Regions from separate parts of the Jeotgalibacillus marinus genome, predicted to be linked through region 2. Evidence: riboswitches for the same ligand, from Rfam matches in the RefSeq annotation. Region 2 holds a riboswitch; the other holds the start of a gene.

Region 1 (15,658 bases), on a different contig from region 2:
TCACGATCTGTCTAGGTTTAAATTTCTTCATTGATTCGGCTAATGATTTGATATGAGCTGGCGTCGTACCACAACACCCGCCAACAATATTTAGCCAGCCTTTTTCTGCAAAGCCTACAAGCTTCTTGGATAATGAGTCGGCTGTTTCATGATATTGTCCCTCTTCATCAGGCAATCCCGCATTCGGATAACAGCTAACGTACGAGTTGCTTAAATCGGAAAGTGATCGTATATGATCTTGCATAAATTCAGGACCCGTTGCACAGTTCAGTCCGACGGAAACTGGGTTCATGTGCTCAACACTTATATAAAATGCTTCGATTGTTTGTCCAGCAAGTGTCGTACCCATTGGTTCAATCGTTCCTGAAATCATGATGTGAAGCTCTTTACCTGTTCGTTCATATGCTTCTTGAATACCTAAAAAAGCACATTTAACGTTTAAAAGGTCCTGACTTGTCTCAACAAGTAACAAGTCTGCTCCACCGTCAATCAACCCTCTCGCTTGTTCAGCGTAAGAAGATGTTAGCGCCTCAAAGGTTGTTCCCCCTGTAACGCTAAGTGTTTTCGTCGTTGGACCCATAGACCCAGCGACAAATCTTGGTTGAACAGCTGTTGACCATTTAACTGCGGAGCGTTTGGCAATTTCAGCACCAAGTTTGCTTAATTCATACGCGTCTTGCCCAATATCGTACTCTTCAAGCACCACACTCATGCTTCCGAAAGTATTTGTACAAACAATGTCTGCTCCTGCCGCAAAATAAACATCGTGGATTTGTTCAATTAAATTAGGTGCCGTTCGGTTCAAATTTTCATTACAGCCTTCTAGTTCTTCTCCACCAAAATCATCAGTACTCAGCTGAGCTTCTTGAAGCATCGTGCCCATTGCTCCATCCATAATGAGGATTTTTTTCTCTAGTTGTTTAATGAATAACGTTGGACACATTCGAAATCCCTCCAGCTCTTTTGGCAGCTTGTTCATTTGCGTATCTTGTTAATTCAACCGTGGTCTCATAGCGCATAAATGGTGTAATTAAGTAAATGCCGTTAAACAACTCGAGCGCTGCATCAATCAATGCTTTTGTGATCAAGATGCCTTCTTGAGCTGATTTTTCTTTATCATCAGATACTTTTAACATACGTTCACGAACCTCATCTGATAGCTTAATCCCTGGAACTTCATGATGTAAAAACTCTGCATTTCGACTACTCGTGAGTGGCATAAGTCCAATGTACATTGGTTTTTCAATGTGTTTTGTATGGTCATACACATCCAATAGCTTTTCTTGTGAAAAGACAGGCTGACTCATAAAATAATCTGCTCCAGCTGCAATCTTTTTCTCCATACGCACCACAGCACGTTCGACACTTCGTACGTGAGGATTAAATGCAGCGCCGATTGAAAAGGAAGTTGATTCTCCTAAATCTTTACCAGACATTGAAATGCCTCGATTTAACTGTTGGATCATTTCAATCAATTCAAATGAAGACACATCGTACACAGATGTTGCTCCAGGGAAATCCCCAACCTTTGTCGGATCACCTGTTACCGCTAAAATATCGTGCAACCCAAGCGTATGGAGCCCCATTAAATGAGACTGGAGACCAATTAAATTACGGTCTCTACACGTAATATGAACAAGTGGCCTTGCGCCAACTTCTTGCTTGATCAGGTGACCAAGAGACTCATTTGATACACGTGGACTAGCGAGAGAATTGTCCGCTAGTGTAATCGCATCAGCCCCCGCGTCCTTCAGTGCTTTTGCCCCTCTCATAAAAGCATCTGTGTTCAGTTTTTTTGGGGGATCTAACTCAACTACAACAGATGGTCGAGATAAAACAATGGATTGCAAAGGCTCAGGAATCACACGTGACTGCGATCGTACTTCAATTTTTGGTTTAGGAACGATGATCTGCTTTTCTTCTATCGGAACAGCTCCTTCTAACGCTTGAGAAAATGCGCGAATATGATCGGGCGTCGTGCCACAACAACCTCCAAGCAAACGAATGCCTTGTGCTTGAAAAGACTTTGCGCACTCTCCAAAATAATCTGCATTGTTGTTATATTGAAGCGCTCCATCAGAATAGGACGGAAGACTTGCATTAGGATACGAAGATAAAAAAGCGTGTTTGGGCAGTGGCACCCTTTCTAACGTTCTAAGCATATGAAATGGACCTTGGCGACAATTGATTCCAACAACATCGGCACCAACATTTTCTAATCTTTTCAAAGCCTCCGTAATCGGTGTACCGTCTTGAAGCACTCCAACTTCTTGAAGAGACACTTGTGCAACGATTGGAAGATCCGTTTCCTTGCGAGCAATTTGTACAAGTGTAGACAGCTCTGCTAAATCATAATAGGTTTCAAATAACAACCCATCCACGCCCTCTAAAAGCAAACAATAGAGCTGTTCTCGAAACGTACGTTTAATTTCATCTAATTCAATGAATTGTGGGCGAATACCGCGTATACCGCCAATCGTACCAAGAATATGCGTACCTTCAGTAGCAGCGGCTTTCGCATTTCTAACAGCGGCACTATTGATTTCTTTCACCTGATCCTGTAGACCGTATCGTTCCAGCTTGTGATAGTTGCCACCATATGTATTCGTTTGAATTACATCTGCTCCTGCATTGATATAAGCTGTGTGAATGCGTTGGATATGTTCTGCTTGAGAAATGTTTAACTCTTCAAAACATTGATCCGTGCCGTATGAATAGAGCAGCGTTCCCATCGCTCCATCTGCAATTAAGATTTTTTCCTGAAGCGCATCCAAAAAGTTCATGTCTATTCCCCTCTCTTATTTTTGTATTGCACTCCAATGTGGAGCCAGCTCGTTTTGTAGCTATTTGCTTAAAACTATTTCTGGAACTTTAGCGGGTTCTTCCCTTCATATGAAAAAGGATTACTTACATTTAAACCGACAAGTCTTTTTTAAATCTGTATGCAAAAAGGCCTTCTTATTTATCATTAAGAAGACCTGTACGTATAAGCTGACAACTCTCCTTATCTTCCTTGCACGCAAACAAATGTTTACAGGCAAGATGGAGTTAGCACCTTTTCAAATACTTTTAAAAAAAGATTGAAGGTTGCTGAGGTTTCGCAGGGCCTTGTCCCTCCACCTCTCTCGATAAGAATACAAACTATTTATTCAATTAAGATTACTCTACTAAAAATACACAATAGCGTCAATACTCAAAAATAAAAAAATTCTACGCCTACTCTGTAATTCCTGACAGCCACTATTCCACTTCATTATCATCGAATACATCCACTAGTAATCACTTGAGGTGTGTTTTCGAAGTTTGTTAGCTGTTTATCTAAGCTCATGACCTGTTTATCGAAGCTTGCATCCACTTTATCAGCTGTTCATGATAATTGAACTACCTTTTCAAAAAAAAACGTTCTCAACACGCGAGAACGTTTTTTCTTTCACCCTGCAAGTACCTTTTGGGAATAGTATTTTTTACTATGGACAGGTCGTGTGATTTAATAGCAAGTCCCCACAATAAAACCACGATTAAGATTGGGGTGACCTGAATGCTCCAACTTTTTTCACACATCATTACACCCCTTGCTTTTCAAATCGATGCAGTTTACGATTTTCGCCGATAACAATCAACATATCATCTTTTAAAATCTTGTCTTCACCAGTCGGCGAAACGATCATGTCGTGCGATCGGTATATGCCAACAATATTACAACCAAATCGCTTTCTTACATTTAAGGTTGCAAGCGTCTTGCCAATTATTTTTGGTGTAGCTTTTATTTCAACCATCGAATGTTCATCTGTAAGCTCAACATAATCAATTAAATGTTCAGAGGTTATACGGTGTGCAATTCTTTTAGCCATATCTTTTTCTGGTCGGATTACTCGCGTTGCACCAATTTTCTCGAGCACCTTTTGATGATAAAGGCTTGATGCTTTCACCCAAATTTCTTTTACGTCTAGGTCTGTAAGAATAAGCGTTGTTAAAATACTTGCCTCAATGTTTTCTCCAAAAGACACAACGACTAAATCAAAATTTCGTATCCCCTCTTGTATCAGGAGTTGCTCATCTTGTGCGTCTCCACGGATAACATGAGTAGCAATGTCGCTGAACCGATCCACTAGCTCTGGGTCACGGTCCATCGCAAACACTTCCGCTCCAATATGATGAAATTCTTCAACTAAATGACCACCAAAGCTTCCTAATCCTAATACAGCAACTTGTTTTTTCACGTTGATCCATCCTTTTCTATAACACGCGTTCTAAAGCACTACTATTCTTAACTAATGTATGAGTAGAAAACAAAAGCGCAAACGGCTTATTCAGGCAAGCATAAGACGCACAACACAAGTAGACGAATTTTGTTTACTTGATTGTGTGACCGACTCGAGAAACTGACCGCTAGAGCACAATGATGAATTTTCACATATTTAGTTATCAGCATTTATTTAAAATATTATTTCCTAAATAACAAAAAAACTACTTACCGACTAGAAAAATTCTTCTCGAATTTTCCTGAGTTGATGTCATGAACAAACTATAACGAAATATAATTCCTATATAACATTTTAATATGACTCTTCTTCCGGACTCGTAGATGATTTTCTCTTCTTTTTATTAGCCATTGTATTCACCAGTAAACTAAAAAGATAAACCCCATGAAAAGAATATTTTTAAACACACAAAAAAATTTTAAAAAATGTACGAAAGTTATGGTTTCTGACGCTGTAAGAATTACGACAAGTAAAATCATTGAAGTTATAAGAGAGAAATATATTTTAAATTGATTTTAAAAAATTAATACAAATCCAATCAGTACAAAAATCTGAAACCACTTTTCAAATATTAGTTTCCCCTTTTCTTCATTCATATCCACACGAAACTTTAAGAAAATTCTGAAATATCTTAAAAAGGAGAATGATGTAAAGTGGATCTCGCTTTCGAAAAAACGAAATTTAGCGACTTTGAATCTCACTATGAAAGCTATAATACTCCCCTTAAGCCTAAGAGTAAAGGGGAATGGAAAAAAATAATGTAAAGTCTTTTCTGCGTTTCTATCAGGTAAGGAAAACTCAATTGCATTTTTAGATACTAATAAGATTGAACCTAATGGAATAACTGCTCCAATAATTTTTAGTGTAGTAAATAAAAAACAGATAATTATATTTGTGAATGCATAGAAATAAGTATAACTAAGAACAAGAACTGTCACCACAGCAACCAGTTTGATACTACTCTACCTTCGCCTTGTTGCATAAAGGTCCTTCAATAACAAACCCAATCAACATCCATTTTTTTCAGAAATCATCATTCTATATATGACAAAAAATCCAAAAAATGAAACTTCGCCTTGATTCGTGCGTATAGGATTAGAAGTAGACCTTTAAAAGGATCAGGAGGTAAGCGATGAAAACACGGTCCATTTATTTGCTTTTAACCAATACTAAAACCCTTTTCACACGCTGCATTAAATATTTCACGCAGGCTGAATACAATCATGTTTCGATTGCTTTTGATTCAGAACTAAATGAACTATATTCTTTTGGACGAAAAAGTATGGTGTGTCCGCTATTTTCAGGTTTCGTTCAAGAAAATATTCAAAACGGCATTTATAAACTAAAAAGTAATACCTCTTGTTTACTGATGAAGCTAAGCGTGACGAAAAAAGAGTGGCGATCCATTCGTCAAGCAGTCGATCATTTTATATCAAATAAGAATCTATATAAATACAACTTAATTGGCTTGGTTGGATTTTTAATAAATCGAGAAATAAATCGAAGCAACGCTTTTTTCTGTTCTCAATTCGTGGCGACTGTTTTAAAAAATGTAGAAGACCCGACCAACGCACGAAAGCCTGGATTAACCGCACCGCACGATTTTTTGGCTATTCCTAACAAACACATCGTATATGAAGGATTGCTTCGAAATTATCGACAGAAAAAATGCATAATGCTCGCAGAATAAAGGATTCCCCCCTTCTCTGCGAACATCATGCTTTTTTATTCCTTCTTATCTAGTTGCCATTCACCGCGATAAATCGTCACAGGTTCAAGCTCAATCCCAAGCTGTTTCGCAAATCGCTTTACTTGTTTTTCTTCATAAGGTGTAACCAAAGAAAGAACTGTCCCACTCTTTCCGGCACGCCCCGTACGACCCGAACGGTGGATATATTGATCCAAATCCTCCGCAACGTCCATATGAATAACATACGTAACATCCTTAATATCTAAGCCACGTGTTGCAACGTCTGTTGAAAGCATCAATGGTAGTTCCCCTTTACGAAACTTCCTCATTGAAGCTGCTCTTTCTTCTTTGTTAAGATCACTATGAAGTGGTGCGATCTCCATATTTTTAAAATTAAGCTTCTCTGTTGCTATCAGAACGTCACGTACTTCGCGCATAAATGCTAATGATTTTTCGCTTTTCATTGACGACATTCTAACAACTTTTCGAATCAAGTCAATTTTCTCTCTTGCTTCACAAACCATGTATTGATGCTTTACATTACCCTCAGCAACAAACTCAGTACGATCTATGCGTACAAGTTCAGGGTTTTTCATCATCTCTCGCCCTTGCACTTCAGTTTCTTTTGGAAGGGTTGCTGAGAACATGGCAAGCTGACGCTGATCAGCCAAGGTACTTTTAATAATATCACTGATAGAACCCTTGTGTTCAGGCAACAAAAGTTGATCTGCCTCGTCTAAAATAATTGTCTTCATTTCATGCGTTTTAAGCTTTTTTTGTTTAATCAGTTCCAAAATTCGCCCCGGTGTTCCCACAACAACATGAGGTTGTTTCTTTAATTTCTCCAGCTGCCTTTTAGGGTTAGCTCCGCCAATAATCGAAGTTGCACGCACTCCACTCGGCGTGCCCCATGATTGAATAACATCAAGAATTTGCATCGACAACTCTTTGGATGGCGCTAAAACAAGTGCCTGTGGAAGCTTTTTTTTAACATCCATCTTTTCAATCACCGGAATGGCATATGCAAGCGTCTTCCCCGTTCCAGTAGGCGACTCAACAATCACATCACGCCCTTCAAGCATCTGCGGAATCACCTGATCCTGCACAGCAGTCCGGTTACCAAAACCAGCCTCTTCCCAACTTCCCTTCGTACGAACGAACATTAAATCCACACTCCGATCTATCAATTCATCTCTCCATTATACCACCGTTTTGTCGAATGTGGAAATCACTTTAGCACAATAAAGTCGCTTATCTCCTTTATCGCACTAAATTTTCTTTAAACCACACCATGACTACATTGCAGGGTTTTAGTGGATGTTTTAAGATGTTTGAGCGAAAACTTATTATAGTGAGGCTTTTAATGCTCGTGGTTTCTATTCAAGAGGGGATAGTAGGAATATGATACAAGTATTGGTAAAGATTAAAAGGAGGTTGGGTCATGGGTGAATTATTTGGTTTGCTAAAAGAAGGAAATAAACCCTCTTTATTAGCCGCTTTTGTTAATACGTTTATCGCTTTTTTAAAACTGGGCGCATTCTTTTTAACAGGGAATGTAGCAATGTTTGCTGAAATGATGCACTCATTTGGAGATGCGGCGAATCAATTTTTCGTTTTTATCGGTTCAGCTCTATCTAAAAAAGCGCCAACAGAACGTTTTCCTAAGGGATTTGGTCGTCTTGTTAACCTTGTTTGTCTTGGTGCCGTTATCATCGTGGGAATTTTATCATATGAAACAATCAAGGAAGGGATTAATCACCTTAGACACCCGGTGGAAAGCACTGGTTTTTTAATTAGTTTAGGGGTTCTTGGCATTGCTGTTATTCTGGAATTATTTGTTCTGTTTAAAGCAGGTAAAGAGATCCTTCATGAAGTAGGTATTAGCGCTTCTGGAGTAAATCCCTTAACAAAAAGTTTTGCTCATTTAAATCGTGCAAAGCCAGCAACGAAGCTTGTTTTTATGGAAGATTTAGTGGCAACAAGCGGTGGGTTACTCGCGATGATCGCCGTCATCATTTCTCATTATTCAGGTCTCGGCCAAGTAGAAGGACTCGCATCGATTATCATTGGTTTAATGATGTTTTATGTTGTTGGCCGAGTTTTCCTTGAAAATGCACGAGGAGCAATCGGGGAAACAGATGATATTATGCGTGGGAATATTGCTGATATCGTCCTTGCAGATTCATCGATTAAAGACATTCAACGGCTTGATGTCATTAAAGAAGGCGAACACCTTCACGTAGAAGTGGAAATCGAAGTGGACCCAACATTGACAATTGCAGAAGCAGACGACATTAAAGACCGGTTAGAACACCTCATCTATACCCAAAAAGGCGTGACAAGCGTCGTCATTGAATTTGATGAAGACAACCAAATAAGGGAATGGACGTAACAAAAGCCCTACCAGCCCATTCGCCTATCGATCTAACCAACACAAAAAAAACCTGACCCAAATTTCAATGAGCTAGGTTTTTTTGCGCTGAATCGCAAAACATTCATTGTAAAAAACAAAGAGGGTGCAAATCATGCGCACGTATCCACTCCTTAAATTCCTTCTGCTATCGCTCCAGTCAGACATTACCGTGGACACTTCTCTCAACTATTACCTCTCTGCCATAACTGGTCAGCTCTATTTGCACTCATACCTAATAAGAGGATAGAAATGATAAAAAAATAGAACCAAATTTCTACATTCTGCGCTGCTAATATTATAGCTATTATATTACATATGAAAGTACTAATTAATCTTGTCAAAAATTTTCTATCTTTAAATAAAATTCTATTCCAGGCCACCTCTATCCTCATCCTTTCTTAATCCTAAATACATAATTTCTCAAACCTATATGCCAATATACCGTAACCTCAATCGCACCATTTAGCAACCTCATCTGAATGACCATCAACGTGAATGAGACCGCCATACGCAATTAATCGCTTATCATTTTCTCTTTCAGCTGACTGGCATGTAAATCGGCGTAGAAGCCGTTTTGTTGAAGTAGTTTTTGATGGGTACCTCGTTCAATAAGTTCACCGTTGTTGAGAACGAGGATTTGGTCCGCATTTTGGACTGTGTTCAGTCTATGCGCAATCACAAAGCTAGTGCGTCCTTCCATCAGTCTAGACAATGCTTCTTGAATGTTAATTTCTGTGATGGTGTCTATACTACTCGTTGCTTCATCGAGTACAAGGATTTTCGGATCAGCTAACATGGCGCGTGCGATTGCTATGAGCTGACGCTGTCCTTGGCTAATACCTTGGCCATCAACTTGTAAATAGGTATCAAACTGTTTTGGCATTTTTCTAATAAAGGAAGCTGCATTAGCGAGTTGGGCTGCTTTCTCCACTTCTTCATCTGTTGCATTCAAACGCCCATAGCGAATATTTTCACGGATCGTTCCTTCAAATAAAAACGAATCCTGCAGCACAAACGCCATATGACTCCGTAAGCTTGAGCGTGTGATCGTCTGAATATCTCTTCCATCCATTGAAATGACACCCTCATTAGCATCATAAAAACGTGACAGCAAATTAATCATCGTGGTTTTACCGGCTCCTGTTGGCCCAACAAAAGCCACTGTCTCACCCTTTTCAACGGAAAAACTAACATCGGTAATCGTGTCTTCATCTTTTTCATAACCAAATGAAACATGCGAAAAGTCAACACGACCGTGAAGCTCATCCACATCTACTGCATCTTGCTCATCTTTACGCTCTTCTTCTTCGCTCATAATATCAAATACACGTTCAGCTCCCGCTACCGCGGATAACAATGAGTTAAATTGATTGGCTAAATCATTAAGAGGCCGTGTAAACTGCCTTGAATATTCCACAAAAATAACGATCACACCGATTGATACGACTCCGTTTAACGCAAGCACTCCACCAACAAGTGCGATCGCTGCGAAACTTAAGTTATTTAAAAAATTCATCACTTTAGGAATAAAACCTGAAAACGTTTGAGCCCAAAAACCAGCAAGCCTTAAACGCTCATTTCTTTCTTCAAATTGATAAATAACCTTCTTTTCTTGTGAAAATGTTTTAATAATTCGTTGGCCTGAAAGGGTTTCTTGAATGTACCCATTTAATTCGCCTAGATTTCTTTGTTGCTCTTTAAATAAACGACCTGTTCGTTTCGTAATCCATTTCAAACCAATATACATAGCTGGAATAACAAGCATTGTAATGAGTGTTAACAACGGACTCAAGTAGAGCATGACGCTAACTGTCCCAACCAACGTTAATATACTTGATACAATTTGAATCACCGAACTATTTAACGTTGAACTCACATTTTCCATATCATTCGTCACACGACTCATCAATTCACCATGTTGTCGTTTATCAAAAAACGGAATTGGCAGCTTATGAAGATGATTGAACAGCTGTGTTCTCATAGTAAACACCGTGTTCTGAGCAATGCGGATCATCCATAACGCTTGGAACCAAGTTGCTAAAGAGTGAATCACATAAATGATGGCTAATATCCATAACAAGCGAATCAAGCCATCCGTATCTTGCTTAACTATAAAATCATCAATCCCCATACCGACTAAAAAAGGACCAAGTAGTGCCATTGATGAGCTAATCACGACCATCACTATTACGAGAGATAGCTTTACTTTGTTCATTGCAAGATAGTGCCAAATTTTCTTTAGCGTACCACCAAAATTTTGTGCTTTTTTCTTACTTTTTGCCTTGCTATTTGCTTGATCTATTTCTTCTAGTGATCTTTTTTTGTAACGAAATGGTTTAGTAACCTCGTTGAACAAGAGTGAACGTCTCCTTCCCCACTTGAGACTCAACAACTTTGCAGTAGAGATCTGATGTTTCGAGAAGTTCACGATGAGATCCTTCTGCCAAAAGTATTCCATCATCAAGCAACAAAATATGATCAGAGGCCATTGTCGTACTTATTTTTTGTGTAATCATGACCGTCGTACATGACAATTCAGACAGCGCTTCAAGCAACTTCGCTTCTGTTTTCATATCGAGCGCACTTGTACTGTCATCCAATAGTAAAATGGTCGGTTTTCGCACTAACGCTCGGGCAATCGAAATACGTTGCTTTTGACCACCAGAAAGATTAACACCTTTTTGCCCAATTAAGGTGTCGTATTGTTTAGGTAAAGTCATAATCGTGTCATGAATTTGGGCCCTCTTTGCAGCTTCCTGAATATCTTCGAACGTTGCATGCTCATCTCCCCACGCAATATTTTCACGGACACTTCCTGTAAACAACATTACTTCTTGAGGAACACAACCAATTTGCTGACGTAAATGTTCGAGTTTAAATGCTGTAATATCCCGGTCATCAATTCTAATTTCCCCATCATCAACATCATAAAGCCTCGGGATCAATCCAAAAAGCGTTGATTTCCCTGATCCTGTAGCCCCTATAATAGAGACTCTTTCGCCAGATTTAATCGTAAAGGAAAGGTTCTTGATCACATTAATGTGCGATTCGGGGTAAGCAAATGAAACATTTTGAAACGAAATGTTGCCATTTTTTATTACACGATTTTCACTTAATTCTTTATCAATTAGATCAATGTCAGTTTCAAGTACCTCGCTAATACGATCACCAGAGGCTTTAGCGCGTGAGAGCACCATTATGATCATCGTTACGATTGATAGTGCTCCAGTCATTCTCATCGCATAGTTTACGACAGCAACAACGTCCCCGACACTGGCTTGGTTTGACGTAACCCCCACACTTCCATACCATAAAATCACTAAAATACTCACGTTCATCAGCAATAAAATAGCCGGCATTGTGACTTCGATCAACCGTAAAGCTGACACCGTTTTGTCCATTAGTGCATCACTTGATCGTTTAAACCGTATCATTTCGTGTTGTGCACGGAGAAACACTTTAATCAAACGAATGCCCACAAGATTTTCTTGCATAACATTATTCACGTGGTCAACTTGTTGCTGGACCTTTTTAAATAACTTTCCAGCTTTACTCATGATACCAACTAAGAATAGGATTAAGAGTGGAACAGTGATCACTAAAACAAGTGCCAATCTTGGATTGATTAAGAACGCCATGATCATACTACCAATAACGAGCAACGGTGCTCGCATCATAATTCTCAAGCCCATAAAAACTGTGTTTTGTAGCATCGTTACATCATTTGTAAGTCTCGTGATTAGTGATGATGTAGGAAATCTGCTGAAATTTGTGAAAGAAAATTCCTGAACCTTATCGTAGAGCCTTTTTCTTACATCAAATCCTAAGCTTTGACTAACGTGAGAAGAATAAAATGAATTCGTCACACCCGCTGCAAATGCCACAACTGAGCACCCTACAAGTACGCCACCCCACAATAACACGACTGATAAATCCTGTTTTAAAATACCCTCATCTATAATGTAAGCAATCAACAAGGGCTGAACAAGCTCTACTGTCAGCTCCATTAACATGAGAGTCAGCGCGATCGCAATCGCCACACGATAGGGTGTTAAAAATGAAAAAAGTCTCTTCATAAAGGCCCCGCCCTTCAATCTGCCCAATTAATTATAGCGCAAAATTTCAGATGGTTAATGTCAAAGTAATTCGCAACTCGAAATCCCCACCCTAAAATTTACAAAAAATCGCAAATCACTTTTCAATAACTAGGAAAGTAATTTGCGATTTTTGAAGTTGATTTTATCCTACTGCTGGTTTCTTTTGATAAAAACTCATTTTAACTAAATCTCTTGTTTTCTTTTTAGTCAATACGTAAAGTGTGTCTCCTACTTCAACCAATGTTTGACCAGTTGGTGTGACAATCTCTTGATCACGTATGATCGCTGTGATCAACGTATCTTCTGGGAGTGTGATTTCGATTAACGACTGACCCGCTACTGCTGAATGTTTTGGAATCGTTAGTTCAATCATTTCCGAATCAGTTTTACCTAAGCTGACGAGCTCCAAACTGTATGGATTCGCTTGCACCTCTTCACCCGTTAATCCGAGTTTATTTCCTAACCAAGATAACGTTCCACCTTGTATTAGCGCCGAAGTCAAGACAACGAAAAATACAGCATTGAAAATGAGTTCCGCATTCGGGACTCCCGCGACAATTGGGTAGGTTGCAAGTACGATAGGGACCGCACCTTTTAAACCAGCCCAAGACACGAAGGTTTTTTCTTTAAGCGTGTATTTCATTCCGAGCATACTGAGAAATACGCCAATCGGACGAGCAACGACCATTAAGATAATCGATAGTACAACACCTTGCCAAATGATGCTTATCAAATGCGATGGGAATACGAGTAGTCCAAGCAAAATAAACATGACAATCTGCATCATCCAAGCAAAGCCTTCGTTGAACCGTAAGATAGAAGTACGGTACGTTAAATCGCTATTTCCAACAACTACGGCCATGACGTATACAGCCAATAGTCCACTACCATTTGCCTCCGTTGTAAATGAATACGTGAAAACGGCGAAAGATAAAGCTAAAACAGGATATAAACCAGATGAATCCAGATTGATTTTATTTATAACGGTGACCGTTAATTTACCAAATAAAACACCTAAAATAAGTCCTAAAATCATTTGAAGGAAAAATCCACCCATCAAACTTACCAAAGAAGTTTCTGGAACTTGAATCAACTCAATAAACATAACTGTTAAAAATACAGCCATCGGATCGTTTGTACCTGACTCTGCCTCAAGTGTAGAGGTTAATCGCTGTTTTATATTTTTATTTCCTAAAACAGAAAAAACAGCTGCCGCATCCGTCGAACCAACGATGGCACCAAATAACAACCCTTCGAGCCATGATAAATTTAAAATAAGAACGGCTGCAACGCCTATAACACCTGAGGTAATAAGCACACCAAGTGTTGCGAGTGATGCTGCCGGTCGAATAATTGGACGAACACTATGCCATTTTGTTTGAGAACCACCATCAAACAAAATAATGATAAGGGCAAGAATTCCTATTAATTGGGAAAACTCTGCATTTTCATAAAATACAAATTTGCTTAGAATCATCCCCACTATTAAAAATAACACAAGTGAGGGTAGACCTAGTCGAGAGGAAAATTTCGTGGCTAAAACCCCAATGATAAGCATTGAAGCCATTAAAAGAATCAAACCGTCAATCGTAAACGCCACAGACTCACTCCTTCAAGTTATTTATAATCTTAATTATAGCAAACTTTTAATTCTTACACTGGTATCAGGTCTTGGATTTCTATACTTTTTGCGTATACCTTAGTGAAAGAAGTACCTCCAAACGTATTTGGATCATCGTAAGAACAGCGAAGCATGAAATCTGTTTAATCAAAATTACTGACATCATCTAGCTACTTTTCCTTCAAAAGAATACTTTCCCATGTTTTTTCTGTATACTATATCAAGTAGAACAAGAAAGGATGATACCATGATTACAATTACGGAATACTCCGTTGATTTATTAAAAGACCCTTTTGGCATCTTAACTGGAGAGCGCTATGAATTTACGCTTGAACTTGATGTGCCTGAAGACGATGAGCTATATTCTGAAACAGGAATTGATGTAAGAGTTCTTTACCGAGTTGAAGATGGTGTAGAAAGCATCGTAAAGTATGAATTGATTGATAAAAAAACAGCTCAACCACTTGATTTTGAATTAGAGACAGAGGAACTAGCGATGATTGAATCATTTTGCAACAACAACTTACCAAAACAATAATATGAAAAAGCTTGGATCTATTATTAATATTAAAAAGCTTTTGTAACATCACAAGAAGGTCATATCTAAGGTAACACGATTGAACTCCACCCACTTCTTCCGGGAAAATAGATAAAAAACAATGACCGTTTCCAGAATTCGAATAGGAAACGGTCAATTAGATGAGAATATATCTTCGAATACTCACATCTTGCTAGGATTGTGCGTCAGTCACCGATAACAAGTGAGACGAACAATTATTTTCCCTGACTCTTTAAGAAATGATATAAAGCCCCTATTTGACCTGACTGATTTCCGAATTGACAACGATCAATATTAGTCATTTGCAAAATATGAGGATTAATCCTTTCGAGTCGTTCCTTAATTAAGTGAACGAAGTTTTTTTGTACACTAACCCCGCCACCAAATAAGATTTTTTCAGGAGCAAACGCATGAACAGTGTTTGCCGTTCCAATCGCTAGTACATCAAAAAAATAATTAACTTCCTTTTGTATTAACTGATGACCTTCTTCAAACAGATGAAAAATTTGCTCTCCATTTAAATTCTGATCCATTTTATTATTAATTCGATCAAGTAAATTCCATGTTGAGCCTAATCGACTAAATGTCTGTTCTTCCGTTAACCTCGTTAATGGCAGTGACGTATTAAGCATCATTAAACCCATTTCCCCTGCCATTCCATCAACCCCATGGTGAATGTTACCATTTAAGAAAATCCCTCCGCCAATACCTGTTCCGATTGTTAAGCATACGAAATTTTGACACTCTTTAGCATTCCCTTGCCACTTTTCAGCTAATGCCGAACAGTTGGCATCATTTTCTGCTTCTACCAGAAGACCCAGATCTCTCAGCCTAGTCTTAATATTTACACCGATTAAATCTGTGACAGAACCTGCATAATGAATATCGCCTGATGATGGCGTTATGGCACCTGGCACACTTAACGCTACACCTTTGATTGGGAATTGTTCTTGGTCTTGCCTGATGATCTCTATTAATAAATGAAATAGTTCACCACTCCCTTGTTCAGGTGTGAT
Region 2 (15,658 bases):
TGCAATGGGAATTCCTAGCGTATTGTACCCAAATGCCCAGAACAAGTTTTGTTTAATATTTTTCATCGTTTTGCGACTCATCGTAATTGCATCCGCAATACTTTTTAAGTCACCACGAATGAGTGTAATATCTGCAGCTTCCATTGCAACGTCAGTGCCTGTCCCAATGGCCATTCCAATGTCTGCCACTGCTAGTGCTGGCGCATCATTAATTCCATCGCCAACCATCGCAACTATTTTACCTGTTGCTTGAAGCTTGCTAATTTCATCTGCTTTTCCTTCTGGCAAAACTTCAGCAATGGTTTTTGTAATTCCTGCTTCTTTTGCAATTTCCATCGCAGTTCGTTTGTTATCACCAGTTATCATAATCACATCTAACCCCATTGAACGCAGTTGAGTGATCGCTTCTTTTGACGTTTCTTTAATGGTATCTGCAACAGCTACCATTCCGGCTAACTCACCATCAATTGCTACGAGCATCGCTGTTTTCCCAGCCTGCTCAAAAGTCATCATCGCATCTTCCACATCATTGCTGTCAATACCTGATTGCTTCAACAAGTTACGCGTGCCAATTAACACATCTTTTTCATTCACAGTAGCGCGTATGCCAAACCCTGTGACTGATTCAAAGAAAGATGGAGATCCAACTTTAAGATCTTTAGCCTGAATTCCTTTAACAATCGCTTCAGCTAAAGGATGTTCTGAGCCTTTCTCGGCTGAACCAACAAGATAGAGTAGGTCTTCTTCAGACCATTCTCCCACCGCTAACACATCTGTTAATACTGGTTCACCTTTCGTTACGGTCCCTGTTTTATCAAGGACGATCGTATCAATTGTGTGTGTCATTTCTAGGTGTTCTCCACCTTTAAATAAAATGCCGAATTCAGCTGCACGACCAGATCCGGCCATGATTGATGTTGGTGTTGCAAGACCGAGCGCACAAGGACAAGCAATAACAAGAACGGCAATCGTTGCTTCTAGTGCAGGTGCGATTTCACCTGGTGAGACAACCGTAAGCCAAACAATAAACGTAAGCAACGCAATGCCCACAACAATCGGGACGAAAACACCAGAGATTTTATCTGCTTGACGCTGAATTGGCGCTTTAGAACCTTGAGCTTGTTCTACAACTTTGATAATTTGTGAGAGCGCCGTCTCCTTACCAACTTTTGTAGCGGTTATTTTCAAAAATCCTTGCTTGTTCATTGTCGATCCAATGACAGCGTCTCCTTGTTTTTTATCCACAGGGACACTTTCACCAGTAATCATCGATTCATCAATGGCTGAACTTCCTTCTAAAATCGTTCCATCTGCAGGGATTTTTTCACCTGGTTTCACGATCATGATGTCTCCAACACGCACGTCCTCTAAAGGAACCTCTTGCTCTTTATCATCACGGATGATGAAGGCCGTTTTGGCTTGAAGACCCATTAGTTTTTTGATTGCTTCAGATGATCTGCCTTTTGCTTTTACTTCAAACAGTTTTCCTAAAACGATAAGCGTTATAAGTACCGCACTCGTTTCAAAATAGTAACCCATTTGGTGACCTTGCATTCCGATTGATTGGAAAGCTAAATACACACTGTAAAAATATGCAGCAGATGTACCTAGTGCAACAAGTACGTCCATGTTCGCACTACCATGTCGAAGGGCTTTATAACCACCGACATAAAACGACTTCCCAACGACAAATTGAACGGGTGTGGCGAGTGCCATTTGAAACCATGGATTCATCAAGATATCCGGAACATATAGCCACGAAGTAAAACTGAAATGACCAAACATCGTCCAAAGCAACGGCAGTGCGAAAATCAATGAAAAGATAAACTTGCGTTGCTGCTTTTGGATTTCAACTTGACGATGGTCTACTTGCTCTTGTTGATCATCTTTTCGCTTTGCATCATAACCAAGTTTTTGAACTTGTGCGATTATATCTTCAACCGCCAAACTACTTTCGTTAAATTCTACGGTTGCTTGCTCTAAAGCTAAATTTACATTCGCCGTTTTCACGCCTTCCAAACGGTTAAGTCCTTTTTCAACACGCGTGGCACACGTGGCACAGGTCATACCTATAATATCGAATTCAGCCTTAGATGTCACAACACCGTACCCTAGGTCTTCAACTTTTTGTTCAATTTCTTTTAGCGTCAATGCTGTAGAATCATAAGATATACTTGCTTGTTCAAGTGCAGGGTTAATCGAAGCATGATCAACGCCTTCAAGCTTTTGAAGACTTTTTTCTATACGTGTGGAACAAGCCGTACATGTCATGCCAGAGATTTGTATTTCTCTTTTCAATTGTGTCATATTAGCCACCCCCATACCCCATAAGGGTATATTTCTTTGGTAAAAAAAGTGCGCTGCCTTCGCTGCACACTTTTACTATTTATTACTTGATTGTGTAACCTTGCTCTTCAATTATTTCGCGAATTTCACTTACTGTAACGGACGCTGGTTGGAAATCAACGTCAACTGTACCTTGTTCAAGATGAACGCGTACTTCGTTTACTCCAGCAAGATCGCGTACATTGGTATCAACTGCGTTTACACAATGTTGGCATGACATACCTTCTACATTTAGCGTTACCGATTCTACCATGATTCATTCCCCCTATTTTTTCGTCAATCGTTTCATCGTTGAAAGTAATTCGTCAACCACCTCAAGGTCACCCTCTTGGATGCGGTCTACGATACAACTCTTCATATGACCCTCTAGCAAAAGATTTGAAACGCTGTTGAGCGCTGATTGAGATGCAGCAATTTGAGTAATGACATCATCGCAGTAGGTATCTTTGTCAATCAACTTTTTGATCCCACGAATTTGCCCTTCTATACGATTTAATCGCGTTGTTAAGTTTTTCTTCATTGCATCTGAATGATGACTCTTGCGCTCATGATTTGTTGCACAATGACCACCATCCACCTTCAGCATGTTTTCCTTTCCCTCAAGATCCGCCATGCCTATCACTCCTAGTAACTTCTTTCCTGCAATAAGAATAACATACCCCCTCTAGGTATGTAAAGCCCTTTGTTTCGCTTTGTCATGATAAAGCACTCTTCCCCAAGATGAATAATATTTTAAAAATTGTTTGACAAGTTAAAAAACGCGTAGTAAAGTTAGGAACAACATTTGAATAGAACAATATCTTCTTATCCAGAGAGGTGGAGGGACTGGCCCTACGATACCTCGGCAGCGGACTTGCGATTGCAAGCACCGTGCCAACTCCAGCAGACATTCGTCTGAGAGATGAGAAGAGGTGTTTACGCGAGTAGCCTCTTCTTGTTTTTGCGAGAAGAGGCTTTTTTGTATCATATTTTCACTAAAGAGTCCTCTTCTCATAATTAAACCAACTAATACTATTTGTTTAGTTATATTTTCTGAGGGGGTATAAAAGTGATTCAATTTGAATCAGTTACAAAAACGTATGGCAGTGGTGAAGACGCTGTTCATGCGTTGAGCGGCATTGATTTAACAGTTGAGACAGGTGAAATTTTCGGTGTCATTGGATTCAGCGGAGCGGGGAAAAGTTCACTCATTCGTTGCGTTAACCTATTAGAGCGTCCCACCGAAGGAAGAATTCTTATTCATCAAAAAGATCTTACGACGCTATCCAAAAAACAAATTAGAGAAACGAGAAAAGATATCGGAATGATTTTTCAACATTTCAATCTCTTAAATTCAAAAACGGTGTTCCATAATGTCGCTATGCCTCTTCTTCTTTCAAATTTAAAAAGAAGTGTTGTGACTAAAAGAGTTACAGACCTTCTTGCATTTGTAGGGTTGGAGGATAAGGCTGAACAATACCCCGACCAGCTTTCTGGGGGGCAGAAGCAGCGCGTTGGCATTGCTCGTGCATTGGCAACCAACCCCTCCGTTCTGCTCTGTGATGAAGCAACGTCAGCGCTTGATCCTGAAACGACGCAATCGATATTGGAACTGCTGCGGCGGATTAACCAGGAATACAACATTACGATTTTAATTATCACGCATGAAATGACCGTGATAAGAGAGATTTGCGATAAGGTTGCCGTGCTTGAAAATGGTGTGGTGCAAGAACAAGGAAGCGTGTTTGATGTATTTACGAACCCACAGCATGCGACATCAAAGAAATTTGTCAAATCAATCATGAACGACCAACTTCCTGAAAGTATACTTAACGAAATTAAAGAGAAAGAGCATCACCAAATTTATCGTATTCAATATACAGGATCCTCTACTGGTCAACCGCTTTTATCAAGAATTTCTCGTGAATTTGATCTTGATTTAAATGTGTTGTACGGCAATATTACAGAACTACAAGGAATTCCGTATGGTAACTTGATCGTTGAATTTATTGGTGATCGTGCGCAAATTCAACAAGCGTTGTTGTCGATTCAACAGCAAAACATAGCGGTAAAGGATGTGATCAACCATGCTAGTTAGTACTGACCAGATCACTGAAGCATTGTGGGAAACGATTTCGATGGTCGGATTCTCACTATTATTTTCTACCCTCATCGGTTTTCCGCTAGGTATCTTGCTTGTTGTTACACGAAAAGGACATTTACTCGAAAACGCACCTTTTTTCAATGTTCTAAATGGCATTATAAATGTTTTTCGTTCCGTTCCATTCATTATCTTAATGGTCGCCATCATTCCAGTGACTCGCTTTATTGTTGGAACATCTATTGGAACTGCAGCAGCGATTGTCCCTCTCGTCTTCTATGCTGGTCCTTACATTGCAAGACTTATCGAGAACTCTCTGTTAGAAGTTGATAAAGGAGTGGTCGAGGCAGCTGAAGCGATGGGCGCTACACCAGGTCAAATTATTTTTCGATTTTTAGTTCCTGAAGCATTAAGCTCTCTTGTTTTAGCGTTGACCATCGCAACGGTTGGATTGATTGGTGCCTCTGCAATGGCTGGTGCTGTTGGGGGCGGAGGGCTCGGTGATTTAGCTATCACATATGGATATCAACGTTTTGATACAACAACCATGTATATCACAGTTGGGATCTTAATCATCATGGTTCAAGGATTACAATCAACAGGTAATTTACTATCTAAAAAAATTCGAAGAAGCTAATTACAGGAGGAATTTGACATGAAAAAAACAATACTGACTCTTATTTCACTCTTATCAATCGAGTTATCAGCGTGCGGAGACGATGAAAGCGGACCAATTAAAATAGGCGTCAGTGGTTCGGATACACGCATTTGGGAGTTTGTTGCGGAAAAAGCAGCAGAAGAAGATATTGAAATTGAAATCGTAACATTTTCAGACTATGTACAACCAAATATTGCTCTTGATGAGGGTGAATTAGATTTAAATGCTTTTCAAACCATCTCTTATTTTGATTCATTTATTGAAGAAAGAGGATTAGAATTATCTCCAATCGCGGCAACAGTTATCGCACCTATGGCCCTGTACTCAGAAAAGGTCGAATCTATTGACGAACTACCAGATGGCGCAACAATTGCCGCTCCAAACGAAGCAACGAACTTAGGACGCGCCCTACTTTTGCTTGAAGAAGCAGGGCTTATCACATTAAGTGATGACGCAGGATTAACAGGTACGGATCAACACATTATTGAAAATCCTAAAAACATCGAGATTCTACCTGTCGTTGCAGGTCAAACCCCCCGCTCTCTACCAGACGTAGATGCATCCATTATCAATAATGGCGTCGCGGTGGACGCTGGGTTCAGTCCTACAAATGATTCTATATTCCGTGAAAGCGAAACGGCAACTCCTTACCTCAATATTATTGCAAGTCGTACAGAAGATGTAGAACGTGAAGACCTTCAAAGGATTGCAGAACTATATCAAGAGGACGATGTTGCACAGTTTATTGAAGACGAATATAAAGGTGGAATGATTCCTACATTTGTTTCAGTTGAGGAATTGACACAATACTAAAAGGGAGAACCAAGAATTCACGCACATCGTTAACCACTCCCCTATTCAAAAAGAATATTTTATTTAAATCTTCATTCCACATCATTATTATGGAATGAAGGTTTTTTCATTATCATTCACGACCAAAAATTTGAAGCATTTACTAATTAAGCGTATTTTCCCTAGTTTTCATATATAATAGAAAGAACTTATTAAACCTACTCTAAACCACTTACAGATTGGCAGGGATTATTATGGATTGGATCTCAATTCTTGTTGGATTGATCTTTTTTTTAAACTTCATCTTTGCTGGCATTCTTATTTTCCTCGAGCGAAAAGATGCAAGCGCTACATGGGCATGGTTGATGGTCCTCTTTTTTATTCCTGTGTTAGGATTTGCTTTGTATCTACTTCTTGGAAGACGCTTGAATAAAAAGCGTTTATTTGATTGGGATGAACGAAGCAAAGTAGGGATTGAGCAGCTGATCCGTTATCAAAGTAATGCCATCCAGGACAAAACGTTCGAATTCAAATCAAAAGAAACAGAAGCCATGCAAGATCTTATTTATATGCAACTTAAAAATGATGACTCCGTTTTAACTCAAGACAATGCTGTGGATATTTTTATTGATGGTCAAAAGAAATTTATGGCTATGTTCAAAGACATTGAAGCTGCAAGAGACCATATTCATCTTCAGACGTATATTTTGCGACGTGATGACTTAGGAAAACGACTACTTGCTTTGTTGATAAAAAAAGCGCAGCAAGGTGTTCAAGTGCGTGTGCTTTATGACGACATGGGTTCGCGTGGGATGACAAAACGTTACTTTAGAGAACTCCGTGCAGCTGGTGGCGAAGTGGAAGCTTTTTTTCCTTCACACGTACCTCTCATTAACCCACGTCTAAATTTTAGAAATCACCGTAAAGTCATCATTATAGATGGCAGAGTCGGATATATCGGTGGATTTAATGTTGGTGATGAATACTTAGGTCTAAATAAACGTTTCGGGTACTGGCGTGATACGCATTTACGTGTTGAAGGAAGTGCCGTTCACCCAATCCAAACTCGTTTCATTCTTGATTGGAATCAAGCCTCGTATCGATATGATATTGAATATGCAGATGATTACTTTCCTTCGATTCCTCTTAAAGGAGACGTTGCGATGCAAATTGTTTCGAGTGGACCAGATTCTGAGTGGGAGCAAATTAAAAATGGCTACATCAAACTGGTGACGAATGCCAAAAAATATATTTACATACAAACACCCTACTTTATACCTGATGCAAGCTTGCTTGACGCTTTAAGAATCGCAGCATTGTCAGGTGTTGATGTACGCATTATGATTCCAAATAAACCGGATCACATGTTTGTGTACTGGGCCACCTATTCTTATGTTGGCGAACTCATTAAAGCCGGTGCAAAAATTTACATTTACGAAAATGGATTTATCCATGCAAAAACTTTAGTAACCGATGATTCAGCCGCTTCTGTTGGGACAGCAAATATTGATTTACGTAGTTTCCGATTGAATTTTGAAGTAAATGCCTTTGTGTATCATCAAGAAACGGTGACAACCCTTTGCCAAATTTTCATTGAAGATATGGAGTTATCTACCGAATTAACTCCAGAGCTTTATCAGCAACGTTCTCATTACATTCGTTTTAAAGAATCGATATCAAGATTACTATCACCGATTTTATAAGATCCAAAGCTCAACCAGCTCCTATCATGGAGCTAGACGATGAAGTAAGTCAAACAAAAACAAAGGAGCTACCCTACAACAGCTAGGGAAGCTCCTTTTGTTATACTGTTATTCAAGAAAATATGATAAAATCAAACGCTAGATTCAGGAAAAATGCCGTATGGATGGCAGCGACAATATAACCATTCCTTGTAATACGATCCACATCTTCCACCTCCCACATATTAGTAGGCCTATTTATTATATTTTCACAAAAAACAATTTATTCCGTTATATTGAACTTAATATGGATTTTTCTTTTTCACTCGTTAGACCTGCTTTCCATTGGTGACCTTTTCTTGCAGCTTGCCATATAAACGTATCTCTAATCGTTTCTTCTGCAGATCTAAACGTTAACCCTTGTTCAATAGCTTTCGTGGCATCCGCTAAAATAAATCCATCTGGATACGTCTCGCTACGTGGAATCCAAAACGGCACTTCCACAAATGCGAAAGCTCCCTGTCTAGTCAACACATCGTCAGATACCCATTGAAACACCGCATCCGAATTCGTTACTTTTTTAACAGTCGTTACGTATTCTTCCATTGATGGGTAGTACGTTAATCCAGCTGCGTTGTACGTTCCAGTCGCTTCTTTTTCTACCATCCGAATGATCCATTCTGTTAAATCCCGTACGTCGATCCATTGAATTTCTCTTGACGGTTCACCTGGTACAAGTACGGAACCGCCTTCTCCTACTCGATTGACCCAGTACGTAAATCTATCAGTTGTGTCATCTGGCCCTACGATCAGACCTGGGCGAATACATAACGAACGCTCACCAAATGTCTCTTTTACGATTTCTTCACTAAGTTGTTTTAGTGGCCCGTATGTTCCCCCTGTCACTTCTTCTGTATCCTCTGTTAGTTCACCGAGTTTTGTCTCGCCTTCAATCACAGGACCTTTTGTAAAATCTTCATAGACAGATATAGTTGAAATAAACGTATAATGCTTCACTCGATCCTTTAAGAGATTAGTCGTTGCCTTCACTTGACTCGGCACATAACCTGACACATCGATAACCGCATCCCACGCCCCTTCCTCTAGGGACGTTAAATCTCCATTTCGATCACCAACACGTTTTTCAACATCAGGAAATAAGTCTTGATTCGATTTCCCTCGATTAAACAATGTTACCTCATGACCTGATTTTCGTGCACTCTCTACCATATGCCGACCACAAAATTGTGTTCCACCCAGAATTAACAACCTCATCTAACGCCTCCTTTATTGTGAAGATATTAAACCCATTATAACTTTCAATATTCAGAATTAAAAGAATTAAGATCATATTAGAGAAGACTATCTGAAAAAACCCACCAAGAACATCATCCCAGGCAGGTTTTCTAATCTTATATATTCAAATATTCTTCTAACGTTAATTCACTATTATAAACTTCTGTAGCAAGATCTTCCCCTAAATAACGAAAGTGCCATGCTTCATATTTATACCCAGTGATGTGTTCCTTGTCTTCTGGATAGCGCAAGATAAAACCAAAATTATGAGCGTTTTCATTAAGCCAGTGCGCTGCAGCTGTATCTTGAAAGCTATCTTCCGCCCAATGTATCTCTTGTCCAACCTCACCTATATCAAAACTTAAGCCAGTTTGGTGCTCTGAATAGCCCGGTCGCGCACTAAAACGATCAGCTTCATCTTGACCATAGTCTTCCACATACTCACTATATAAGCGAACTTGAGTATCATACGATCGATACGTACTAAATGCGACTAAATCAAAACCTTCCGCAGCTCCTGCTGCTTTCATTGCTAAAAATGCTTCTCTTGCTTCTTCGCTCTCACCAGGATCATAAGTAGCTGGAATAGGGTTTTGCTTATTCGAAATAAGTACGTCCTCCACAAAGGTTGGCTCCTCTATCGTTTCTGGTGTTTTTTCGTTTTCCCCATATGTCGGTGGTGTTACATCATCTAGTTCATCTTCAGAAGGATCTGGCGTTTCAGATGTTGGATCTTCTTCATTATTATCTGAAGGATTTTCTTCCCCTGTGTCATCGGCAACATTTACAGGTTGTTTTGTATTGTAAAATAATCCTTGTATTGCTTGGTTAACGGACCAATTATACATACTCAATGTACCAAGTGATGCCCCTACTAAAATCGTGAAGATCACAGCTAAAGAAATCCACCATTTCGTTCTCTTTTTTTTATTTATAAATAATCTCTCTTTTCTCATGATGAACTTTATCCTCTCTGGCAACAATTTAAATCCTTCAATCACTACACCATTCTACCAAAAGATATTACAGTAACACAGCGAAAACACAAATAATACAGAAAACCCTACAATAGTAGGTCACTCAATCAGTTTATGAGCTTTGTTCTAAACCCCACTATATCTGTAAAAAAACGCCTTTTTCCTTTCTTTCTATCTGAAGATTATTTTTTAATGCAATTTTTGGTATTTGTGGTGAAATATCAAAAGGCAGGATACATTTTGTTGTCGTCCTTCTTTCTGCTATACTAGGGTTCGACAATTATTTGAATGGATAGATGGAGTGATTTAAATTGAAGCAACAAGCGTGGTTATCTACTAATTTCTTTACGTTCTTCTTTACGTGGGGCGTATTTTTACCTTACTGGACAGGGTGGCTCGTCTTTGAAAAGGATCTTAGTGTTGCATCTGCAAGCTCGATTATTGCAGCCGGACTGTTCGCACGCTCTTTTTCAACCTTGTTCTTTTTTCCTGAGTTAAGTAAACGATTTAGTCTTGCTCAACTTATGAAAATCTTACCTCTTATTTCAACAGCTTTGTTACTTTTATTTATCCCCGTTCAATCATTTTTCGGTCTGATGGTTGTGATGATATTATTTAGTTTGTTTTATCCAAACATGCTACCAATGATGGAAAGCAATGCATCCCTGCTTATGAGAACGAACAACATCAATTACGGTCGAAGTCGTTCTTGGGGTTCTCTCGGGTATACAGTGGGACTAATTGTGATCGGGATCACAACGGCCATATGGTCCGAATCTTCGATTATGGTAGTCATGGTACTAGGGTGCGTCATGATGATTACAGCCTCTTTTAGATCTGCTCCAGAAGCTTTACATGAACGAGTAAGTCCACAAAGAGGCAGCTTCCGTGCTCTGTTTGTTACACCAGGTTTTATTGTTGTCATGAGTATTTGTATCTTAATTCAAGGTTCACATGCGGCCTATTACAACTATGGATTCATTTATTTACAAGACTTACAGGTTTCTAGTCTTTACATTGGCTTTATTTTAAATATCGCGGTGCTTTCTGAAATACTATTTTTTGCCTTTGCAGATCGACTATTAAAACACACACCGGTGTCATCCATGTTTATCATTGTTGGCATAGGTTCAGTTATTAGATGGGTCTTAGTGGGTCTTTTCCCTTCACTTTGGATCTTTATTTTAACGCAGACCTTACACTCAGTAACATTCGGCCTCGCCCATTATGCATTCATCCGCTACTTGTATCGTGCCGTTGATCGACCATTAATTCCAACCGCACAAGGCGTCTACGCGTCTCTTGGAATGGGATTTAGTGCTGCAGTATTAACGCAAGTAGGAGGCTATTTATATGAAGTGTCTTCTGGTTATGCATTTATTGGCATGGGAGTTGCTGTGATTCCTACGATCTTCTTGGGCTTGTGGATGCATATGCGTAAACTAGCTTAATTCCTTCGTACGACCAAAAAACCTTCAACCATTACTTCTTTTCACTAATGGTTGAAGGTTTTTCGCTATTTCTATAGAAGATCGTTGATGTGATATAGCTTTCCGTTTTCAAGTTTTTCGCTCATCAATAATTGTACAAGAGCTTTTCCTACCTCATGCGGTTGTCGTAGTTGCCCTTTTTCTTTAAATTCTTTAAATCGTTCAACTTGCGTAAAAGCGGATGAGGAGGATGAGCGAATCACACTTTGCATATCAGTGTCCATAATACTTGGGCTAAATGAGATGATCATATGCTCTGAATCTGCTTTACTCTGTTCTAGTGCTGCTGTCTCTGTAAATAAATTTAGCGCAGCTTTGGTACTTCCGTATACACTCCAACCATGATTTGGTTTGTCAGCTGCACCCGAAGTAACGTTAACGACTGTCAATGAGATCCCAAGTTCTGTTGTACGTTCGAAAGCTATATTCGTTAATAAAACAGGCGTAATGTAATTGATATGGACGCTACGTTCAACTGAATCAGCATCTAACTGACCAACCGTTTCGATGGGTTCAACTGTCCCGGCATTATGTATAAGATAAAGCTTTTCTGGTGGTCTGTTTGTTTGCTCATCAAACCAACTCTGCAAGAAATTCACTGACTCCTTTGTTGAGCTAACATCCAATTTTTCATGATGATAATTGAGGTTGTGTTCCTCAGCTTTTTTTCTCAAATCATCGTTTCCTGATCGCGACACATCTATAAGGTGAATATTATTTTCTAGAAGTTGATCCCCGATTGCAGCCCCTAATCCTTTAGAAGCACCTGTTACAATAGCACAAATCATGTAAAGTCCTCCTTAATTTCTTTTGTTTAGTATACACTTTTCTTGAGGTGAGGTTCTACAATAAAAAGGTAAGCTACGAAGATCGCAGCTTACCTTTTTATTATTAATTTCAAATCATATTAATTGCCGTTCAAGCCTGGACGGATTCCTCGGTTTTTTCAGGACGTTTACGATAAAGCTTTTGACCGATCAACGTTTGAATTATGAGAAACACTCCTCCAACAGTCCAGTAAAGCGGTAAAGCTGCTGGGGCCGAAAATGAAATAAACATGATCATCACTGGTGATATAAACGTCATAATTTTCATTTGTTTGCGCTGTGCTTCAGGCATATTTTTTAATGTTACAAACCCCTGAACAAAATAAATGGCACCCGCGATCAGCGTCATCGCCATATCTGGACTTCCCAAGCTAAACCACAAAAACGAGTGTGTTGCAATCTCCTCTGAGCTTCTAATCGCAAAATATAACCCCATCAAAATTGGCATTTGAATGAGGAGTGGCAAACACCCTATATTGAGTGGGTTTACGCCATGTTTACGATAAAGCCCCATCATTTCTTGTTGGATTTTCATTTGATCTTCTTTTGATTCAGCCATTTTCAACCGTTTTTGAACATCATCCATTTCAGGTTTTAAGATCTCCATTTTTTCTCTCATCACTTGCTGGGTTTTGTACGTTTTGAGCATGAACGGCATGAGGATCAGTCGGATGATCAATGTGATGATGATAATCGACAAACCAAAATCATCATTAAAAAATGTTCCTATTTCAAAAATCCCTATTTCAAAAGGACGTACGAATATCCCTTTTACGTTTTCAACACTTACACATCCTGTTAAAAAGAGTGTTACTAGCGTCCCCATTAATAATACTGATAATTTCTTCACGTTTTTCCACCATTCCTTTTTCTATTAAAATCCGATTATTTTAAATAGAAAAAGGAACGTACGCATCTTCAGAATCATCCGGGCAAACTTTTCGTTTAATCGCCTTTCCGAAAAGCATGCGACTACAATACGCTTCGATTGCACGTGAGTTAGTTGTTGATCTATTATTATTTAAAGGAACAATTATGTTTTTTCGTGACCAGCTTTGCTTAAGTCCACTGATCCTAAGTGGGCCATTAAAGCTCCATATCAACAATAATAAGTAAGCAAGAGGGATCGTCCCTTCCTGCAAGGACTCCATCACAGCCTGTATAAATAGTTCCATTTACAAGACTCCTAAAGTTAAAGTTGATTGAAGTATACATCTGAACAACAAGAAATGCAAAGAATGAATAATGTATTTATGACTATAATTTTCTTATTACTAGACTCCTAAAGTTAAAGTTGATTGAAGTATCATCTGAACAACAAGAAATGCAAAGAATGATTGACTGGTTAACAATATAGACATATTTAAGTGTGAACTGCCCTCACCTGCCCTTGCGACAACTTATCAATTTGATTATGTATCTTCACAACAACATTTTTTTAAAAAAGCCTTTCTGTGACACAAGATTTAACATTCTGTGAAGAAAATTTTTAAACGTTTTAACTTTTAAAGTCAAGTTGGATAAAATTCTTAAAATAGACAATGATAAGAATAATCGAATCATAGCCAACACTAATGGAATTAAGAGATATGAAACTAAAAAAAGGAGTACCTAGCCAAACGTCGAATTGAATAAGTGGGATAAGAAAGCTTATACAGATCTGAAGGCAATTTTCACGAATGAGCACAAAGCAGACGATTTACAGGTGTTTGAATATTTTAACTTACATAATAAATTGTTTAATTATGTACTTATGGTACAAGCTAGTGGTAGTAGTACAAGATTTCACAAATCAAAAGATAGTTCTTAATACAGAACGAAAGTGTTGTAACTTCTCGTTGAAAGGGCTAAAATTAAAATATAATATATTTTCCGTTGAGTGAACTAGTGAAGTTAACTTTTGTGAGGAGGGCCAAGAATGAGTGAAAAAGAGGGCACACTAAGTGTTCGTTATAAAGATTTTGAATACACAGTTTCTGGAGACGCATCCTTTATTGATCGTCACGAACCGATTGCCCTTGATTTGCTATCACAATTGATGAATAAAGAGATCAATTTTGATAGAAATGATCCAATCCCTAATCCAGCAACACGTGACGTTAAAATTTCGGGCACCCTTGATCTTGAAAAACCTTCAACTACACGCAAACCAATCGCCCAGATACCGATAGAAGAAAAACGTGATATTCAGCTTTTTCTTGAAGAATTGCCTCTTCACTCAGAATGGCAGTTCACCCTGGCGATGGCTTTTTATTTATCTCAATATAAATTACAGCCATCATTTACAGCTAAATCTGTACGTAAACAATTTTCTGAAGCACGCCACACTGTTCCGAATAATATCCATTTAAGTTTTCATACGTGTGTAAAAAAAGACTATTTAAAAGAATTTGGCCTAGCAGAACTTCAGAAAACGTACGAGATTACCGAGACAGGCATTCATTATATTCGGAACTTAAAAAAGATCAACTCTGAGCAGGAAAATGCTGCTGATTTAACAAATACCACACAAAACGATCGTCAGCGTCAGTTACTCGATTTCACGTTGGAAGAGCTTCATTTAGACCAAAACCCGAATCCATCATTGCTCGAACGAATGGAAGACCAAGCGCTAAGCGTACTTTACATTTATAAAACGGAACTGGATTTTTCACATCTCTCTGCACAAGATGTCCACACGATTTTACGTGATTACTTTTCGTATAAATATTCATTAAAAGCTGTGCAAATCGCTCTAAGTCGTTCTCGTCCAAAAGTTAAGAAAATAAAATACGATGGTCAAATGCGCTATCAACTGACGACAGAAGGAATGGAGTATATAGAAGATGTTATGCGAAAACAATTGAATAGTAACTAATATTGAAAACAGTCTGAGGCATGTTGATGTATCTTTGGACTGTTTTTTTGTGGTGTGACAGGATTGTAGGCAGTAAGGTAAAGATGATTGACGATGACATATATTTTGAGTAAAACTAGTTCCTTCCTATTATTGTACTTATTTTTCGAATATTCCTTTTTCCCTTATTGCATGATATCATTACAATTAGACACTAATTTTGAAATGAGGGACAGGATGAGTACGCGAACGAAAAATAGCAACAAGAAAAAGAAAAAGTGGCTGAAGTGGACGTTGATTATTTCACTACTATTCGTAGTTGGAATTGGAGTATATGGATTTTCAATCTATCGATCTCTAACTTCAGCGACGGATCAAATGCATCAATCCATTGATCGAGATGGTTCTGACAAGCGAGCGGAAGAAGTTCAGTTCGAAGAAAAAGATCCATTTTCTGTATTGCTGCTAGGAATAGATCGGGACGAAAATGGGACAGGGCGTTCCGACACGATGATGGTCATGACGGTAAACCCTCAAGAAGAAACGACAAAGATTTTAAGTATCCCACGTGATACGTATACAGAAATGATCGGAGCAGGATACGGATACGACGATAAAATCAATCACGCTTATGCATTCGGTGGCGTTCCAATGGCAATGGATACCGTTGAAAA

The links. Region 2 has a riboswitch for S-adenosylmethionine ahead of AB1471_RS03055 (methionine ABC transporter ATP-binding protein). Riboswitches for the same ligand answer to the same signal wherever they lie in the genome.
Region 1: it holds a riboswitch for S-adenosylmethionine, as region 2 does, so the genes downstream of both, AB1471_RS10455 (bifunctional homocysteine S-methyltransferase/methylenetetrahydrofolate reductase) here and AB1471_RS03055 (methionine ABC transporter ATP-binding protein) in region 2, are expected to answer to the same signal.

What each region holds. Positions count from the first base shown of each region.
Region 1 covers NZ_JBFMIA010000008.1:74,432-90,089, reverse strand. Annotated here, with positions in the region: gene metH (methionine synthase) at 1-943, opposite strand, end outside; gene AB1471_RS10455 (bifunctional homocysteine S-methyltransferase/methylenetetrahydrofolate reductase) at 921-2,783, opposite strand; SAM riboswitch class I at 3,002-3,135, opposite strand; gene AB1471_RS10450 (potassium channel family protein) at 3,564-4,220, opposite strand; gene AB1471_RS10445 (hypothetical protein) at 5,395-5,952, shown strand; gene AB1471_RS10440 (DEAD/DEAH box helicase) at 5,988-7,115, opposite strand; gene AB1471_RS10435 (cation diffusion facilitator family transporter) at 7,394-8,344, shown strand; gene AB1471_RS10430 (ABC transporter ATP-binding protein) at 8,880-10,721, opposite strand; gene AB1471_RS10425 (ABC transporter ATP-binding protein) at 10,702-12,441, opposite strand; gene AB1471_RS10420 (potassium/proton antiporter) at 12,605-14,062, opposite strand; gene AB1471_RS10415 (DUF6509 family protein) at 14,331-14,621, shown strand; gene AB1471_RS10410 (ROK family protein) at 14,858-15,658, opposite strand, start outside.
Region 2 covers NZ_JBFMIA010000002.1:2,916-18,573, forward strand. Annotated here, with positions in the region: gene AB1471_RS03040 (heavy metal translocating P-type ATPase) at 1-2,307, opposite strand, end outside; gene copZ (copper chaperone CopZ) at 2,390-2,599, opposite strand; gene AB1471_RS03050 (metal-sensitive transcriptional regulator) at 2,612-2,959, opposite strand; SAM riboswitch class I at 3,148-3,254, shown strand; gene AB1471_RS03055 (methionine ABC transporter ATP-binding protein) at 3,395-4,423, shown strand; gene AB1471_RS03060 (methionine ABC transporter permease) at 4,413-5,063, shown strand; gene AB1471_RS03065 (MetQ/NlpA family ABC transporter substrate-binding protein) at 5,082-5,897, shown strand; gene cls (cardiolipin synthase) at 6,131-7,579, shown strand; gene AB1471_RS03075 (NAD-dependent epimerase/dehydratase family protein) at 7,850-8,833, opposite strand; gene AB1471_RS03080 (M15 family metallopeptidase) at 8,971-9,810, opposite strand; gene AB1471_RS03085 (MFS transporter) at 10,143-11,282, shown strand; gene AB1471_RS03090 (SDR family NAD(P)-dependent oxidoreductase) at 11,354-12,109, opposite strand; gene yidC (membrane protein insertase YidC) at 12,240-12,974, opposite strand; gene AB1471_RS03100 (hypothetical protein) at 13,039-13,323, opposite strand; gene AB1471_RS03105 (hypothetical protein) at 14,067-15,005, shown strand; gene AB1471_RS03110 (LCP family glycopolymer transferase) at 15,222-15,658, shown strand, end outside.